2 regions of the Anaeromusa burkinensis DSM 3853 genome follow, and region 2 is predicted to be linked to the other one. Evidence: riboswitches for the same ligand, from Rfam matches in the RefSeq annotation. Region 2 holds a riboswitch; the other holds the start of a gene.

Region 1 (8,035 bases), on a different contig from region 2:
CGTAGCGAAGAAATACCAGGCCCAGGCGCTGAAGCTAACTATGGCGCAGCGTATTGCTATTGTTGGCATCAAAGAAGAAGATATTGACAAGGTCTGGGAGGAACTGGGCATGGACAAAGGGCATGCCATTGGTCTTTGCGTGCGCAGCATAAAAATTTGCCCGGCTACGCATTTTTGTAAACGGGCGCAGCAAGACGGCGTTACGTTGGGGCTGGCTTTGGATGAACGTTATCACGGTATGGAATTGCCTTCTAAATTTAAAATTGCGGTGTCTGGTTGTGTGAATGCTTGTACGGAGCCTGTGCTGAAAGATATCGGCATTATCGGCTTGCCGAAGGGATTTACGGTACTGATGGGAGGAAATGGAGGCGTGAAGCCTCGGTTGGGCAATGAAGTGGCTCAAGGCTTGAATCAAGAAGAAGTCATCGCTTTGGTTGATCGAATTGTGACCTATTATAAAGCAAATGCTAATAAAAACGAACGTTTAGGACGTATGATTGACCGTTTAGGGTTGGAAACAGTGCAAGCGGCAGTCTTGTAGTTTTTGAGAGAAGGAGGCTTTTCAATGGACCAACAGTGGATTGTGAAAACCATTAACACTATCGCCTCCATGGGCGCGGATGAAGCGGGGGCGGCTAATCGTTTGGCTTTTACGGTTGCCGATAAGGAAGCGCGAAGTTATGTCGCTTCTATTATGGAGTCTTTAGGAATGTCGGTGCGCAGTGATGCTATCGGTAACGTAATTGGCCGTTTAGAAGGATTGGAGCCGCAATTGCCGCCTGTGGCTATGGGGTCGCATTTGGACACAGTGCCGCATGGCGGGCACTATGACGGCGTTGTCGGCGTTGTGGGCGCGCTTGCCGCGGTAGGGCGCCTGAAGGCGGCAGGGCCGCTGCGGCGTACCGTGGAAGTGATTGTTTTTGTCGCGGAAGAGTCTAGTCGGTTTTCACATTCCACAATGGGCAGCAAAGCGATGACAGGCAGCGCTAATTTAAATGCTTGGGAGCGAGCTGTCGACAGTCAGGGGGTTACCTTTCCTGCGGCGTTAGCCGCAGAAGGGCTTTCTTTTGAAAATTTGAAACAATGTGTTATAGCTGAGCGAACATATCAAGCTTACTTGGAATTGCATATTGACCAAAGTAAGCAGCTTGAGGAACGTGGTGCTGCTGTAGGCATTGTGGAAGCCATTGCTGCGCCTACGCGCTTTAAGATGACGGTGAGCGGCATAGCAGGTCATTCAGGGACTACGCCCATGCATGACCGCTATGATGCGTTGGTCAGTGCGTCGGAACTGGTGCTGGCTATTCGAAATATTGCTAATGATCACGCGGAAGATGATATAGTGGCGACTGTCGGAAATCTCAAAGTCTATCCTGGGGCTATGAACGTAGTGCCGGGCAAGGTTGAATTGTGGGTGGATCTGCGCGGAACTGATTACGAATATATTGTAGAAAGCCTTCAGGAAATAAAAGATGCTGCACTTTCGATTGCGGAAGAGTATGAAACGCCAGTGACCATCGAAATGCTCTCAGCTGACAAACCGGTAGCGATGGATGACGATTTGGTTGCTTTGGCGGAAAAAGCGGCGGACGAAGTAGGCGTCGAATGGATGCGCGCAGTAAGCGGCGCAGGCCATGACGCCATGAATATGGCCAAGATTACAGCGGCAGGGATGCTTTTTGTGCGCTCCCGCGATGGTGTTAGTCATCATCCTGATGAATATGCAGCTCCTGAAGATATTGAGGCTGGAGTGCAGGTTCTTACAGCTATGCTGCGACGCTTACTTGCCTAAAGCGAAGGGGGGCGCAATGAGGGTGTCTAGTAGCAAACCTTGACGGCGCAGTAAAAAATGGAGTAAGATGAAAATATACTGCCGAATCCATTTATGGTACGGGGGAACCAACTTATGGGGTGAATCCGCCTAGGCGGAAGGGTATTTTCTCTCTCTTTTTCAACCCGAACCCGACAGCTAACCTCGGAGGCAGGAGTTTAAAGAGAGGTGATTTAATTTGATGTGTTTAAAGAAAATCATGGTTTTCGCATTCTGTGGCTTGTTTTTTGCGCTGCCAGCGGTATTTGCGGCAACAAGCGTACCACCTGTGACGCGCCAAGAACACTCGGTTGTGCAACAGGGGATGCGCGGGGAGAATGTCATGCGAGTACAGCATCTGTTAGCCAGTCAAGGCTTTTACGCCGGGTCCGTAGATGGCGTATTTGGTCCGCAAACTTGGCAGGCGGTTGCTGATTTTCAAAGCATGAGTGGTCTAGGAGTAACTGGAGTAGTCGATGCAGGTACGCTGAGCGCGCTAGAGCGGGCGCAAGAACAGCCGAGCCGTTTTGGGCGATCCATAAATATGAAGGCTACGGCGTATTCTCGATTCGACCCTGGATGCGGCAGCTATACGGCTCGCGGGAATTTGCTGCACAAAGGGTTAGTGGCGGTGGATCCCAATGTAATTCCTTTGGGGACTAGGTTGTATATCCCAGGATACGGCTTTGCTATAGCCGACGATACCGGAGGCGCCATTAAGGGTCACGTTATTGACTTGGCTTTTGACAGCCATCAAGAAGCTATCAATTTTGGCGTCAGACACATTACGGTGTACATTTTATAAAAAAATACGTATATTAAATGATTCAGGCAGGCTTGAGCCTGCCTTTTTTCATGGGGTGGTATAGATGGAAAATGGAGTAAAAGAAGAGTTTAATATTCCTGGGCCGCGTAGTGAACTTCAGGCGGTGGTGCATTATCCCAGAGGCGTAGCCGAGCAAGATGCTTATTGGCTGGTAATGAGTCATGGCTTTCGCGGCTCTAAGGACGGAAATGGCAGAGCGGTGGATCTGGCGGAACAGGTGTGCGCTAAAGGTATGGGAGTGCTTCGATTTGATTTTACACCCTGTGAGTCTTTGGACAGGCAAGTTGAAGAACTACTTTGCGTGACCGGGTGGATGCAGCGCCAAGGATGGGGGTCAGTAGTTCTTTTGGGGCGCAGTATGGGAGGTTGCGCGTCGTTGCTGGCTGCCGGTCAATTGGGCAAGAGGGTGAAGGGACTTTGCTTGTGGGCGACTCCTAGCGATTTGCAGGTGACCTTTCAAAACGCCTTAGGGTTGGCTGCATATAGGCAATTACAGCAAGGAAATCGATTGGAATTGCAGGATGAATGGGGGTATCTCCGGTTGGAAGCGGATTTCGTTAAGGGCTTCGCGACAGTGAATCTGCCGGGAAAGTTGGCGGCATTGGGAGCAGCGTTTCCTGTGCTGATTTTGCATGGCTCAGAAGACGAATTGGCGCCAGTGGAACAGGCGCTGGCTTATGCAGAGGCTGCCAAAGGTCCTTGTGAACTGGTTGTTTTAAAAGGAGCGGACCATCAATTCAGCGAGCATTTTCAGGAAAGCGCAGCAGCGGTAGTGGCCTGGGTGGAGTCGTGGTATACAAAAATATCCAGTTCATGTATACTGTAAGAAAAAAGATACTATTGCGGCAATTGCTGCTTCCTAAGTGTTGCAGCCGGGATGGCAAGGGAGCGTGAGGCAGGCGTCGTGCCGGGCAGGCAAGGAGGGTATGTATGGATTTTCAATGGACCCAAGATCAAGTGGACTTGAAAAACATGACCCAAGAATTCATTGCAAAAGAAGTTGCGCCATATGCGGGAGAGATGGACGCTGCAGGCGGACTGAGGCCGGGCTTGCAGGAAAAGTTTCATGAAATGGGCCTGTTGAACTTGATTGTTCCTGAAGAATATGGCGGTCCTGGACTTGATGCGCTGACCGTAGCGCTGCTGTACGAGGAAATAGGAAAAGGCTGTGCCGGGGTGGCTACCAGTATTGCCGCCAATGCGTTGGCGGCGTATCCAATATTGTTGTTAGGGACGGAAGAGCAAAAGAAGTTCTTTTTTGACAAATTAAATGAAGGAAAATTGGCCGCGTTTGCGCTGACAGAGCCGAATGCAGGTTCAGATGCTGGAGGCGTTGTTACGTCTGCTGTAAAGGATGGCAATGAATATATTTTAACTGGCAATAAATGCTTTATTACCAATGCTTCCAGTGCGGAAATATTTGTTGTTTTTGCCAATACGCGTAAAGCGGCGGGCATTCGCGGGTTGACAGCGTTCCTTTTGACTAAAGGAACTCCTGGTTTCTCTGTAGGAAAAAAAGAAGAAAAAATGGGGATTTGCGCCTCTGATACTTGCGAATTGATTCTCGACGGTGTGCGAGTACCGGAAGAACACCGCATTGGCCGAGAAGGCGAAGGTTTTAAACTGGCTATGAAAACGCTGGATGCGGCCCGACCTTTGGTAGGAGCCGTATCTGTGGGGATATCTCAGGCGGCTTTAGATTGTGCAGTGAAATATGCAAAGGAACGACAGCAGTTTAGTAAGCCTGTGGCGTCTTTCCAATTGGTGCAGGCGATGGTGGCCGATATGGCTATGCAAATCGAGGCGGCTCGGTTATTAGTGCATAAGGCTTGCTGGCTAAAAGATCAAGGAATGTCCTATTCCAAGGAAGCGGCGATGGCCAAATGCTTTGCTTCTGATGTAGCTATGAAAGTGACCGTAGATGCCGTACAGGTAATGGGAGGCTATGGCTATTCGAAAGAGTATCCGGCGGAAAAATATATGCGTGATGCTAAGATTATGCAGATTTATGAGGGAACGAACCAAATTCAGCGTTTGGTAATTGCCAATGCTGTGTTGTATTGAAGAATAGGCTGCAGAAAAGCTTCCGTTTTGACGGAGGCTTTTTTATTTACTGAATTTTAACAATTCCATAGCGTGAACTTTACATAGAATTTTTATACTGGAAGAGGTAGAAAAATACATAGTAGGAGGAGATTGTGTGAACAAGAAAAAATGGCTCATGCCCTGTGCTGCGCTAGCGGTGATGGTGGCGATTTTGGCGGCTCTGGCTATGCCTCAGACAAATGCAGTGGCTGATGCGGCTAACGATCAGGCTTACTACGGGAAAAAAGCGAAATACGTATTTTACTTTATTGGAGACGGTATGGCGTTAAGTCAGATTAATTCCACAGAGATTTTTAAAGGGACTCAGAATGGCAACGGACCTATGGGCAGGCAGCCTATGAATTTTACCGCCTTTTCTCATCAGGGCGTGCAGAGAACACAGTCGGCAGATACATTCATTACGGAGTCAGCTGCCGCAGGAACCGCTTTGGCGACTGGCAACAAAACCAATAATGACATTTTGGGCATGGATCCTACAAAGAGCGTTAAGTTTAAAACCATGGCGGAAATGGCCAAGGAAAAAGGCATGAAAGTAGGCATTGTCTCCAGCGTATCTTTGGATCATGCGACTCCAGGCGCTTTTTACGCGCATCAGCCGACTCGCAAAAACTATTATGAAATTGGTCAGGAACTAATCAACAGCAATTTTGATTATTTTGCCGGCGGCGGTCTGTTGGCGCCTACGGGTAAGAAAAAAGATCAGCCTAACTTATTGGAGCTTGCTAAACAGAAAGGCTATCAAGTAGCTGTTTCAACGGAAGAAATTCAAAAACTCGGCAAGGGTGCTGGGAAAACGATCGCTATAGCTCCGGATCTGGCGGCGGAAGAAGCTATGTCGTATGAAATTGATCGAGGAGAAAAAGTGTCTTTGGCAGACTTTACTCGCAAAGGGATTGAAATGCTTGATAATCCAAACGGTTTCTTCATGATGGTGGAAGGCGGCAAAGTCGACTGGGCCTGTCATGCGAATGATGCAGCAACAACGGTAAAAGATGTCGTGGCTTTTGAAGAAGCTATCGCAGAAGCGCTGAAGTTTTATGCCAAACATCCGGATGAAACTTTGATTGTCGTTACTGGCGACCATGAGACTGGCGGCATGACCATTGGCTTTGCCGGGACTGGGTACAAGACGTTTTTTAGTAAATTGGGTGGACAGACCTTGTCTTATGAAGAATTTGACAAGCAGATCAAAACCTACCGCGATCAAGTGGGCGCTTCTAATGCCAATTTGGATGACTGGCTGCCTGCTTTGGCTAATCAATTTGGTATGAACGAATTGACTGCCTACGAGAAAAGTCGCTTGAATCAAGCGTTGGCCGCCAGCATGATCGATCCGAAAAAACGTCCAACTGACGAAGAAACTACCTTGGCATACGGACCCTATGAACCCTTTTCTGTAACGGTGACGCACCTGTTGAACCAGCGTGCAGGAATTGGCTGGACCACCTACGCTCATACCGGCGTGGCCGTGCCTGTGTATGCCCAAGGAACCGGCAGCGGTGTGTTTGAGGGATATTATGATAATACGGATGTGGCCAAGAAAATAATGAATATCATGGGTGTTGCCAAATAATGAAACGAGATCGAATCGTTGTCATTGTCATTTTATTATTGTCCTTCGGTTTATACTGGCTGCCAAGCCAGTTTGAACCGGAGGAAGACGGCTATGTGCGGGCCCAAGGCAGGGTGCTTTCAGTTGATAATGAACATGTTTACGCCCGAGGGGTAGTTCGCACCGGCGTACAGGAGGTTGTGCTGCAGATTATGGACGGTCCGTATGAAGGAAAGACCATTGTTTGCAGCAATACGCTTTTAGGGAAACTGGAGATGGATAAGATGTTCGCCTCTGGCGATATGGCGCTGGTGACTATCAAGGGGACGGCAGGCGAGATTCAGGCCGCCAATGTAGTGGATCATTATCGCTTGTACGCAGAGGGGTTGCTCTTTTTTCTCTTTGCAACGCTTTTGTGCTGGTATGCCCGCTGGACGGGACTGAAAGCGCTTCTTTCTTTTGTATTTACCGTTTTGGTTTTGTGGAAGGTGTTGTGGCCGCTGGTTTTACTTGGGTGGGATCCAGTGCTTGTGTCCGTCTTAGTTGTAGCGGCTATTGTCGGTACGGTTACGCTGTTGGTTATCGGCTTTAACCGCATTGCATTAGCGGCTTTTTGCGGTACTATAGGAGGCGCTTTAGGGGCTGTATTGCTGGCGTTTTTATTCGGACAGCTATTTCGGGTTCACGGTGCGGTTTTGCCATATGCGGAGACTTTGTTGCATATGGGGTATGCTCAGCTAGACCTGACGAGAATGTTTTTTGCTGGAATTATGCTGGCGTCTTCCGGGGCGATGATGGATGTAGCTGTTGATATTGCGGTGGCTGTCGGCGAGCTGAAATGTAAGAGGCCAGACCTAGCGAGAAGCGAGGCTATTGCTTCCGGAATGCATATTGGGCGGGCGGTAGTGGGCACGATGACGACTACGCTTCTTTTAGCTTACAGCGGTTCCTTTATGGCGCTGATGATGGTTTTTATTGCCCAAGGGACGCCAGTAGTCAATGTTCTGAATTTGACGTATGTGGCAGCAGAAATACTGCACACCTTAACCGGCAGTATCGGAGTAGTTCTGGTGGCGCCCTGTACGGCTTTGTTGGCAGGAGTACTGTTGGCGGAACCTTCATCTGTGGCGGTATGTGAATTATCAGCAAAAAAGCCTTGACTTTTAAGGGCTGAACGTATTATAATTACCACTGTCCTTGGGGTTATAGCTCAGTTGGTTAGAGCGCATGCTTGACATGCATGAGGTCAGCGGTTCGAGCCCGTTTAACCCCACCAATTAACAAGTAAAGCTCCCGTGTACGGGAGCTTTTTTTTGTCGTGGCAGGGAAAACGGCGATGCATAGGGAATTCATAAACGATAAGAAACAATACTCCAGGGGGCGAACGGATATGATGAAAATTACGCGGGTGGATGCAACGTTTTGTACTGATAAACTGCAGGAATCTAAAGAATTTTATATGAATTATTTTGATTTTGAATTAGTGTATGAGAGTGATTGGTATTTGGAAATGATGGTTCCGGGCATGCCGACCAGCGGTTTGAGCTTTACCTTGCCGCGCCGAGATGAAGGGGAATTTTTTTGCGGTACCGGCACCATTCTTTCTTTTGAAGTGCCCGATGTGCAGGCCGAGTACCAGCGTTTAAAAGACGCGGGGTTGTCGCTTGTGCAATCGCTCCAGGATAAGCCTTGGGGAGAGCGCAGCTTTGTTGTGGATGATCCTAATGGAATTCATCTTTAT
Region 2 (8,035 bases):
GCGCTCGATGCCGCTGCCTAACCCATTCAATGCCCAATGAGCCGAGAACCGTCACCGCCAAAGCGCCGACTACTGGATATACCCCCAACAAAGAGGCGCCGGTAACGCCAGCAAAAGCCAGATGCCCCAAGCCGTCTCCAATCAGAGATTGCCTGCGGACCACCACAAAAAAGCCAATTAACGGACACAACAAGGCAATCACAAGTCCTGCCGCTAAAGCGCGCTGCATAAAATCATAGCTAAATGCTTCCACAAAATCCCCTCCCATCAACCTGTATAATACCAAAGATGGCGCTCCTGAATATGCGTGGAAGCAAATTCCTCGTTCGTGCCATAAAAGCACAGTCCTTTATTGATACAAGCTACCCTGCTGGTCCAGCGGGCCGCATTGTCAACATCATGAGAAACCATCACAACCGTCATGCCTTCTTGGCGGCAAAGCTTTTGCAACAATTGATAAATTTGCGTACTTGCCTCATAATCAACACCGCTTGTAGGTTCATCCAACAACAGCACTTTCGGCGCTGTCAAAAGAGCCCTTGCAATCAGCACCCGCTGCAGCTGTCCTCCGGACAACGCCTCTAAACGCTTGCCTTCCAGCCCCTCCAAGCCTACAATCTGCAGAACTTCTTTGGCTGTCCGCCGCCGCTGCGGCAACAACTGCAAAAGCTCTTTCACCGTCATCGGAAAGCCGGAAACATTTTGGCTATACTGTTGCGGCACATAGGCTAATGTACCGTTTTTTAAAAAATCGCATGGATTCTTTCCGTCAATATAAATACCGCCTGCACTGGGCTGACATAATCCCGCTAATAAGCGGATTAAGGTTGTCTTTCCGCCGCCATTAGGTCCAACTAACGCAACAAATTCACCACTGCCCACCGCAATAGATACATCGTTCAATACCGCATCGGCTTCATAGGAAAAAGAAACATGTTCAATTCGAATCATACGGGATCCTCCTGCCCGGTTTTTTTACGAGTACAATTTTTACAGCGGCCGTATAAATCCAAGGAATGGCGCAGAAGCTCATACCCCTTGCGCTGCGCCTCCGCTTCCAATCGTGCATCTACAGGACAAATATCCAGGCAAACCGCCTGTCCACAATCTACGCAGCGAATATGGTGATGATGACCGTCATGGCTCCATTCGTAGGATGTCGCATCTTTTCCCAGCGCGCCAATGGGCAGCAAAATGCCCTGTTCCACCAGCAGCGTAAGATTGCGATATACCGTATCCAGGCTTATGTCCTCTTCTTTAATGCGAACCTGCTGCCAAATATCTACCGCCCTCATTGGTTGTTCCGCTGCAGCAACCGCTTGCAGCACCGCTTTACGTTGCTCCGTAATCCGGCAGCCCTGCCGCCGCAGCGTCGCTAACGCTTCTTCCAGTCTATCCATCACCAGGAAGCTCCTTTCGACAAGCGAAGCGCTTTATTGAGCCAGCGCTTTTTTAAGCTGTTGCAAATTTTCCCGCATCAGCGTCAAATAAGATGATTTTCCCGCCTTGTATTCTTCTACCGTTAAGCCTTCCAAGGGATTAAGCACTAGCGTCGACGCACCTGCTTCGCGGCTTAAGACTTCAGCCAACTTAGGACTTACCAAAGTTTCAAAGAAAATATACTTCACTTGATGCGCTTTGCAGAAGCGGATAATTTCAGCCATTTTGTCAGCTGTCGGCTCGGCGTCAGGAGACAGTCCCATCACCGGCACTTGCTGTAGTTGATAGCGCTTAGCCAAATATGAAAAGGCTGCATGGCTTGTAATCAGCTCTCTTTTAGCAGTATGCTGCAACGCGACAGTATATTCGTCATGCAGCAGTTGCAATTCTTTCACATACGCTGCCGCATTAGCTTCATATTCGCTAGCGTGAGCCGGATCGACTTCTATTAATGCCGCTAAAATCGTTTTCACTTCTTGCTGCGCCAGCACCGGGTCCAGCCAAACATGCGGATCCTTCGTTTCATGTGTTTCACCGCTATGATTATGTCCGTGCTCATCTTCCGACTCGCTTTCGGCTGCGTCCAGCAGAGCAACCCCTTTACTTGCTTCCACCGCCTTAGCTGAACCTAGCAAGTCCGGCTTTACAACAGCCCCCACCCAGTGTTCCAAACCGGCGCCATGATAAACCAAGAGCGCACTGCCTTTAATTTTAGCTAGATCTTTTGCCGTCGGTTCCCAGTCATGAGGCTCTGTTCCTGGCGGAACCAAAAGGGAAACATCAACGCGGTCTTTCCCTACGGCTTTGACAAACTCTTGTACCGGATATACAGATGCCACTACTTGCAATTTTTTCTCTTGGGGTTTTGTACTCATGCCACAGCCAGCAATGGAGCTTACCAAAAATACTAGAATAATTATCAATACATTTCGACGAGACACCGCATCCACCTCTTAATAGTAATATTCCTATTAAAAGGATAGCACACTTCATTAACTCGCGCAAGAATCTTTCTCATTTAGACACAAAAAAGCAAGTGGTTATCTTTAAAGATAACCACTTGCTTTTTAAATCACATTACCCGTTTAGCGCCTAAATAACGCGCTCCCCAATACCCGTCATACAAGCTGTCTACGCGGACGCCGCGGCTGGATGTCGCACTAATAAAGCGATCATCGCCTATGTAGATGCCCACATGAGATACACCGGAAGTATAGGTCGTGAAAAAGACAAGATCACCGGGTTGCGGATTCGAAACCGAATATCCTGCATCATATTGTTCATCTGCCATGCGCGGCAAGAAAATGCCGGCATTTGCAAAAACGTAACGCGTAAAGCCCGAGCAGTCAAATCCATAGGGAGTGGTTCCGCCGAAAACGTAAGGAACTCCACGGAATGACATTGCGCTTTGAATAATCCGCCTTGTCATGCTCGTTCCCATGTCACTACGACTTACGGGAATGTCTCTGCCCATTAACGCCCGATAAGTACCAGATCCGACAATCCCATCGGCCTCCAGTCCATTAGCCTTTTGAAAGGCCATAACGGCGGCTCTTGTTGCCGAACCGAAGTCCCCATCAGCAGTACCACTGCTAAAACCAAGTTCTTGCAGCCGTTGCTGAATGGCCGTCACATCATCGCCAATATCTCCTTCACGAATGGAAGAAGCATCTGCCACCCCGGGTGCGCTGAGCAAAAAGCAAACCATACCTAAAACAAAAAATCTTTTCAATTGCCCCATTCTGTCACCTCTCTACAGCCTACGAGGTTAGCTGACGGGTTCGGGTCGAGCAACCCTGCGCGAGCGACTTCGCGCTTCACCCCTATACTGTGGTTCCCCCGCTCCGGAGCCGGATTCGGCTTTATTTAGCTCACTTTAAAGGCAATTCGCTATTCGATGAAAAAATCCTGCCTTATTTTCTTTTTTAACTTTCTTTACTGTTGTTCTTTTCCGCCTTGCCCTATTTCTTGACGCAGCCAATATAACGGGCGTTGCTTTACTTCTTCAAAAATACGCCCTACATACTCGCCGATAATACCTAGTCCCATCAGTTGCACGCCGCTCAAAAGCGAAATACTCGCCGCAATAGTGGCCCAGCCAGGTACAGCCTCGTCTGTCAAAAACTTAATATAAACAACATGCAGCGCCAACGCAAAGCTAACCACGCCAAAAACCAAGCCAGCGTAAAAAGCAATACGCAAAGGCAGCTTAGAATAAGCGGTAATGCCATCTAAGGCAAAATGCAGCATTTTAGTAGGTGAAAATTTCGACACCCCCGCATAACGCGGCGGCGCTACAAAATTCAACGTTGTCTGCCGATAACCAATCGCTCCCATCATGCCGCGTATAAACCGAGCTCGTTCCGGAAAGCGACGAAAAGTTTGCACTACTTTGCGATCCAACAGTCGAAAATCTGATCCCCCTTCACGCACGCGCACCTTGGACACTGCATTCATCAATCGGTAAAAACATGAAGATGTCAGTTTCTTAACCCAAGAAACACCTTCCGTCGTCAGGCGAATGGTCTGTACTACCTCGTAACCGTCCTGCCATTGTTCAATCAACTGCGGCAATAATTCCGGCGGATGCTGCAGATCACCATCCATCGTAACAACAGCGTCTCCTTCGGCATGATCTAAACCGCAACTCAAGGCTATTTGATGTCCGAAATTACGAGCTAGAATCAACCCCCGCACCCGGGAATCTTGCTGCGACAAGCGATCAATGACCAAGGGCGTGGCATCTTTGGATCCGTCATCAACAAAAATCAGTTCAAAAGAATGCGGTAATTTCTCCATAACCGAGCATACCGCCTGATAAAAAGCTTCCATGTTTTCTTCTTCATTGAAAACCGGAACTACGATGGAAATCATTGCTCTTTCGCCTCCGCTTTGCGATCTTGCCGTAAGGCAACAGCTCTGCGCAGATACACATGGCGCAGTTCCTTCATTTCCTTGTCGGTATTCCACAACACCAGTACACGAATGCATTGAGGCACACCATCTTCAGCCTCGATTTCTTGAGCACCGAAAAGCGCCACATCATTCCAGCCAAACCGCCGCGCCGCAGCCGCTGGAAATGCAGCATTCACCTCTGGGGTAGAACTGAAAATAACCGCGCCTAGCTCTTCTTCTTGCCAGCCATTAGCCTCTGTTAAAGCATCCAGTAATTGCAGCACTGCTTCAAAAATTTCTTCTTTAGTATTAGCCTCCACCGTAGTGGCGCCACGCACTCCTCGCAACATCTGCCGAGTCCCCCTTTGCAAGGCAAGGATCACCGTTGTTATGCCGGTGATCCTTGCTCATTCAACCAAGTATTAAGCCTCTGGCCATCCTTAGCTACATCTTCCCGCTGTGCGGCTGCAAGCTCCGGATACCAAGCGATCTCTATTGTCTCCAACACAGGCGTATCTTGCAAATTGCAGTATACCCCATGCCAAATACCGCAAAAACCCGTTTCTTTCCATTGCACAGGTTCCATGGAATCTTCTAGTTTAATGGATACTTTCCCCTGTCCCAGAAAATCCAAAATACTTTGACGTTCTTCTGCTGTCAAGGGAATTTTATCCAAAAATAAAGTATGCCCCCGTCCGTGTTCTTGTAACGCGGCATAGGCTTGGCGCACTTCCTCCAGTACCGCCTTCGTCAAGGAAAACAATTCTGTTTGACCCTTCTCAGTCATGCCGCGCCACCTCTGTTTGCCACTGCTTTACTTGAACACAGGCAGCTTGCACCAGGTTCGGCAGCGCCGTCGCCACAGGCGCCGATAATTCCATACCCACAGCTAGCGTTTGCGGCTGCAAGCCAAGAAGGACAATTTCCTGCACCGGAGCCTCCAAGAGTTTCAACACCGCCAGTACATCCTTAAGTCCCAGATCGTGCACAGACAAGGCGCCGCAAAGATGCGCCTCTACCTCAGAATTCCGCAAACAATACAATGTTCCCGGCGCTTGATCTCCTTGGACAGCATCCAGCAACAGCAGGCGCTGCGTTCCTTTTAAAAAGCGCAACAACTCCATACCCAGAGTACCGCCGTCAATCAATTGCACCGTGTCAGAAAACTCTCCTGACAACTGGAGTTGTTCCACCGCGCGCACGCCGACGCCCTCGTCGCCAAGCAAAATGTTCCCAACCCCTAAAACCGTTATCTCCGCAACATTCATCTCAGCGGATATCCCCCAAATCATCAGGATCCTCGTGAAAATACTTCACACCGGAAATCATACTTGAAATTTCGCCGCCGCCTTCAATAATATCAGCACGGACGGCCATATACACATGTACAATGGAAAACAACATAATCGCCCAAGCGGCATAATGATGCAACAGGTGCAGCCAATACTCTCCTCCCAACCAGTATACAAAGGGACTAAACAAAGCAGCCCCCCAACCATTGGGATGAATCATAAAATACATAGCCAAACCTGTAATGATTTCGATAAAAATCATTAAATAGGCCGTTGCATAACCAGCTCTCGCCATGTGGTTTCGCAAGTATGGCCGATGATGAGGCGAGAGCAGTAAATAATGCAATCCCACGTCCAGCATCCCCAACCAATACTCCAGTTTCCAAGGACGCGGAAATAACCGGTCCCCTTTATTGATTGCAAAACCATAAATACGAAAAACAAAGCTGCCGATAAATAAAAATGCCGCAGCAAAATGGATGAAGCGAATGGTTTCCATTGAAAACCATGTCGCTACGGCAAAGGTCGGTTCCATCCCTTGGGTTCCCACATAACCAGGATCGCCAATGTAAAGGCCAGTCACAAAAAGCACCAAAATTGCCAGCACCATAATCCAGTGAAAAAACCGCAAAAAAGGACTGAACAGATAATAAGGCTTCATCGTTCCATGCGTCATGGGTGTCATGGCACATCCCCCTCTCATCATCCACTTGCTGTTTTATCTCCCGCAGGCGCACCAAGGTTCTTCCGCCAGATAGTCACCGTCGGAATAATAATAAGCTCTAGCGCGGCAGCCTCCGCAAATGTCGTCATAACCGCAACGCCCGCAAGCCCCTTTCAGCGGCTGATGGCGTAAATCCTGGAAGATTTCACTTTTAGCCCACATTTCATCAAAAGGAGTCTGCCGTACATTGCCTACCTTCATCGGCAAATACGGACACGGATGCACATCCCCGTTAGGAATAATGACGCAGTAAGCCGTACCAGCTAGGCATCCCCTGGTAAAACGCATCTTCATGCCCCGTTCTTTGGCAATACGCATGAACTGCGGCGCACAAGTCGGCTTTAACTCAATCTCCACCTGCTGCTGCTTGTCCAAAATCCGTCCCAGAAGCGACTCGTATTGTTCCGTGTGTAAGGAGGTATCTTCAATATCCTTGCCCCGGCCTACAGGCACCAGGAAGAAAATATGATGTCCTGCCGCACCGGCGCTTACTGCGAAATCGGTGAGTTCCGTAATTTCCGGCTCGTTCCAATTCATAGCAGTAGTATGAATTTGGAACGGCAAGCCCGCAGAGCGACAGGCGGCCATGCCGTCAACCGCGCCCTGCCAGGCGCCGGGCCATTTGCGAAATTCATCATGTCGTCCGGCATCAACGCTATCCAAGCTAATTCCCGCCCGTGCAAGGCCTGCCTCTTTGAGCTTCACCGCCACTTCCGGCGTAATCAATATGCCGTTTGTTCCCAAAACCGGGCGCAATCCCTGCTCTTTGGCATGACGGATAAGCTCATAAATATCGGCGCGCATTAAAGGTTCGCCGCCGCTAAGAATCAAAATTTTAAAACCAGCTTTGGCAATTTGCTCAATAAGCTTTTTTCCTTCCGTCGTATCCAGCTCTTCCGCGTGCTTAGATCCGGCGTCTCGGTAACAATGCACGCAGCGAATATTGCATTCTTGGGTCGTATTCCATGAAATGATCATAGGATCACTCCTTCCAGTCCGTCAAATAACAGGCCGGATCCTCCGCCCAAATATTGCCGCCGGTCACGGCTTCCGCCCGAATGCGGCAGCCACCGCAAAACATCTTATAACGACACTCACCACAACGTCCTTCCAAATGCAAATGCTTCTCGCGCATAGAACACAGGAATTTGTCCTGGCTGTCCCGCCAAATCTCGCTGAATTTCTTTTCCCTCACATTGCCCAGCGACTTATGCCCCCAGAATTGGCAAGCATGCACATTCCCCTGAGGGTCTACATTAGAAGTTTTCTGCCCGGCTGAACAGCCGCCATGCATCTCAAGCAGTTGCAAAACTTCTTCCACCCGCTCTGGCTGGTGCTTTTCTAAGTACTGCAGTAAATAAATGCCGTCGGCATGGTTATCGGTCGTTAAAATTTCCACTTCTATACCGCGCTTATGGAAATCCATCGTCCGTTCCATCAAAAGCTCAATCGTCTGCCGTTTTTGTTCGGGCGTAGTATCGAGTTCCGCCATTTCCTTGCCCCGACCTGCATACACTAAATGATACATGCAAAAGCGCGGCACGCCTTCGCGTTCCACAATATCCAGTACATCTGGAAGAGTATGGAAATTTAAGCGATTTACAGTAAAGCGGATACCTGTCTTATTTCCTGCGGCCAGTGAATTGCGAATGCCCTGAAGCGTTTCCTGAAAAGCGCCTTTTTT

Evidence for each region. A riboswitch is a leader RNA that binds a small molecule or an ion and turns the genes downstream of it on or off. The one in region 2 is predicted to bind cyclic di-AMP.
Region 1: another riboswitch for cyclic di-AMP. It lies ahead of C508_RS0106355 (3D domain-containing protein); the one in region 2 lies ahead of C508_RS0110290 (C40 family peptidase).

What each region holds. Positions count from the first base shown of each region.
Region 1 covers NZ_KB894588.1:29,611-37,645, reverse strand. Annotated here, with positions in the region: gene C508_RS0106365 (ferredoxin-like domain-containing protein) at 1-541, shown strand, start outside; gene C508_RS0106360 (M20 family metallo-hydrolase) at 566-1,792, shown strand; cyclic di-AMP (ydaO/yuaA leader) riboswitch at 1,862-1,999, shown strand; gene C508_RS0106355 (3D domain-containing protein) at 2,013-2,615, shown strand; gene C508_RS0106350 (alpha/beta hydrolase family protein) at 2,680-3,462, shown strand; gene C508_RS0106345 (acyl-CoA dehydrogenase family protein) at 3,567-4,700, shown strand; gene C508_RS0106340 (alkaline phosphatase) at 4,837-6,315, shown strand; gene C508_RS0106335 (YibE/F family protein) at 6,315-7,454, shown strand; tRNA gene C508_RS0106330 (tRNA-Val) at 7,494-7,570, shown strand; gene C508_RS0106325 (VOC family protein) at 7,685-8,035, shown strand, end outside.
Region 2 covers NZ_KB894593.1:104,751-112,785, reverse strand. Annotated here, with positions in the region: gene C508_RS0110310 (metal ABC transporter permease) at 1-253, opposite strand, end outside; gene C508_RS0110305 (metal ABC transporter ATP-binding protein) at 268-951, opposite strand; gene C508_RS18290 (Fur family transcriptional regulator) at 948-1,400, opposite strand; gene C508_RS18285 (metal ABC transporter substrate-binding protein) at 1,434-2,381, opposite strand; gene C508_RS0110290 (C40 family peptidase) at 2,513-3,181, opposite strand; cyclic di-AMP (ydaO/yuaA leader) riboswitch at 3,183-3,312, opposite strand; gene C508_RS0110285 (glycosyltransferase family 2 protein) at 3,376-4,314, opposite strand; gene aroH (chorismate mutase) at 4,311-4,685, opposite strand; gene C508_RS0110275 (hydrogenase expression/formation C-terminal domain-containing protein) at 4,724-5,122, opposite strand; gene C508_RS0110270 (HyaD/HybD family hydrogenase maturation endopeptidase) at 5,115-5,627, opposite strand; gene cybH (Ni/Fe-hydrogenase, b-type cytochrome subunit) at 5,605-6,312, opposite strand; gene nirJ2 (putative heme d1 biosynthesis radical SAM protein NirJ2) at 6,346-7,329, opposite strand; gene C508_RS0110255 (radical SAM/SPASM domain-containing protein) at 7,334-8,035, opposite strand, start outside.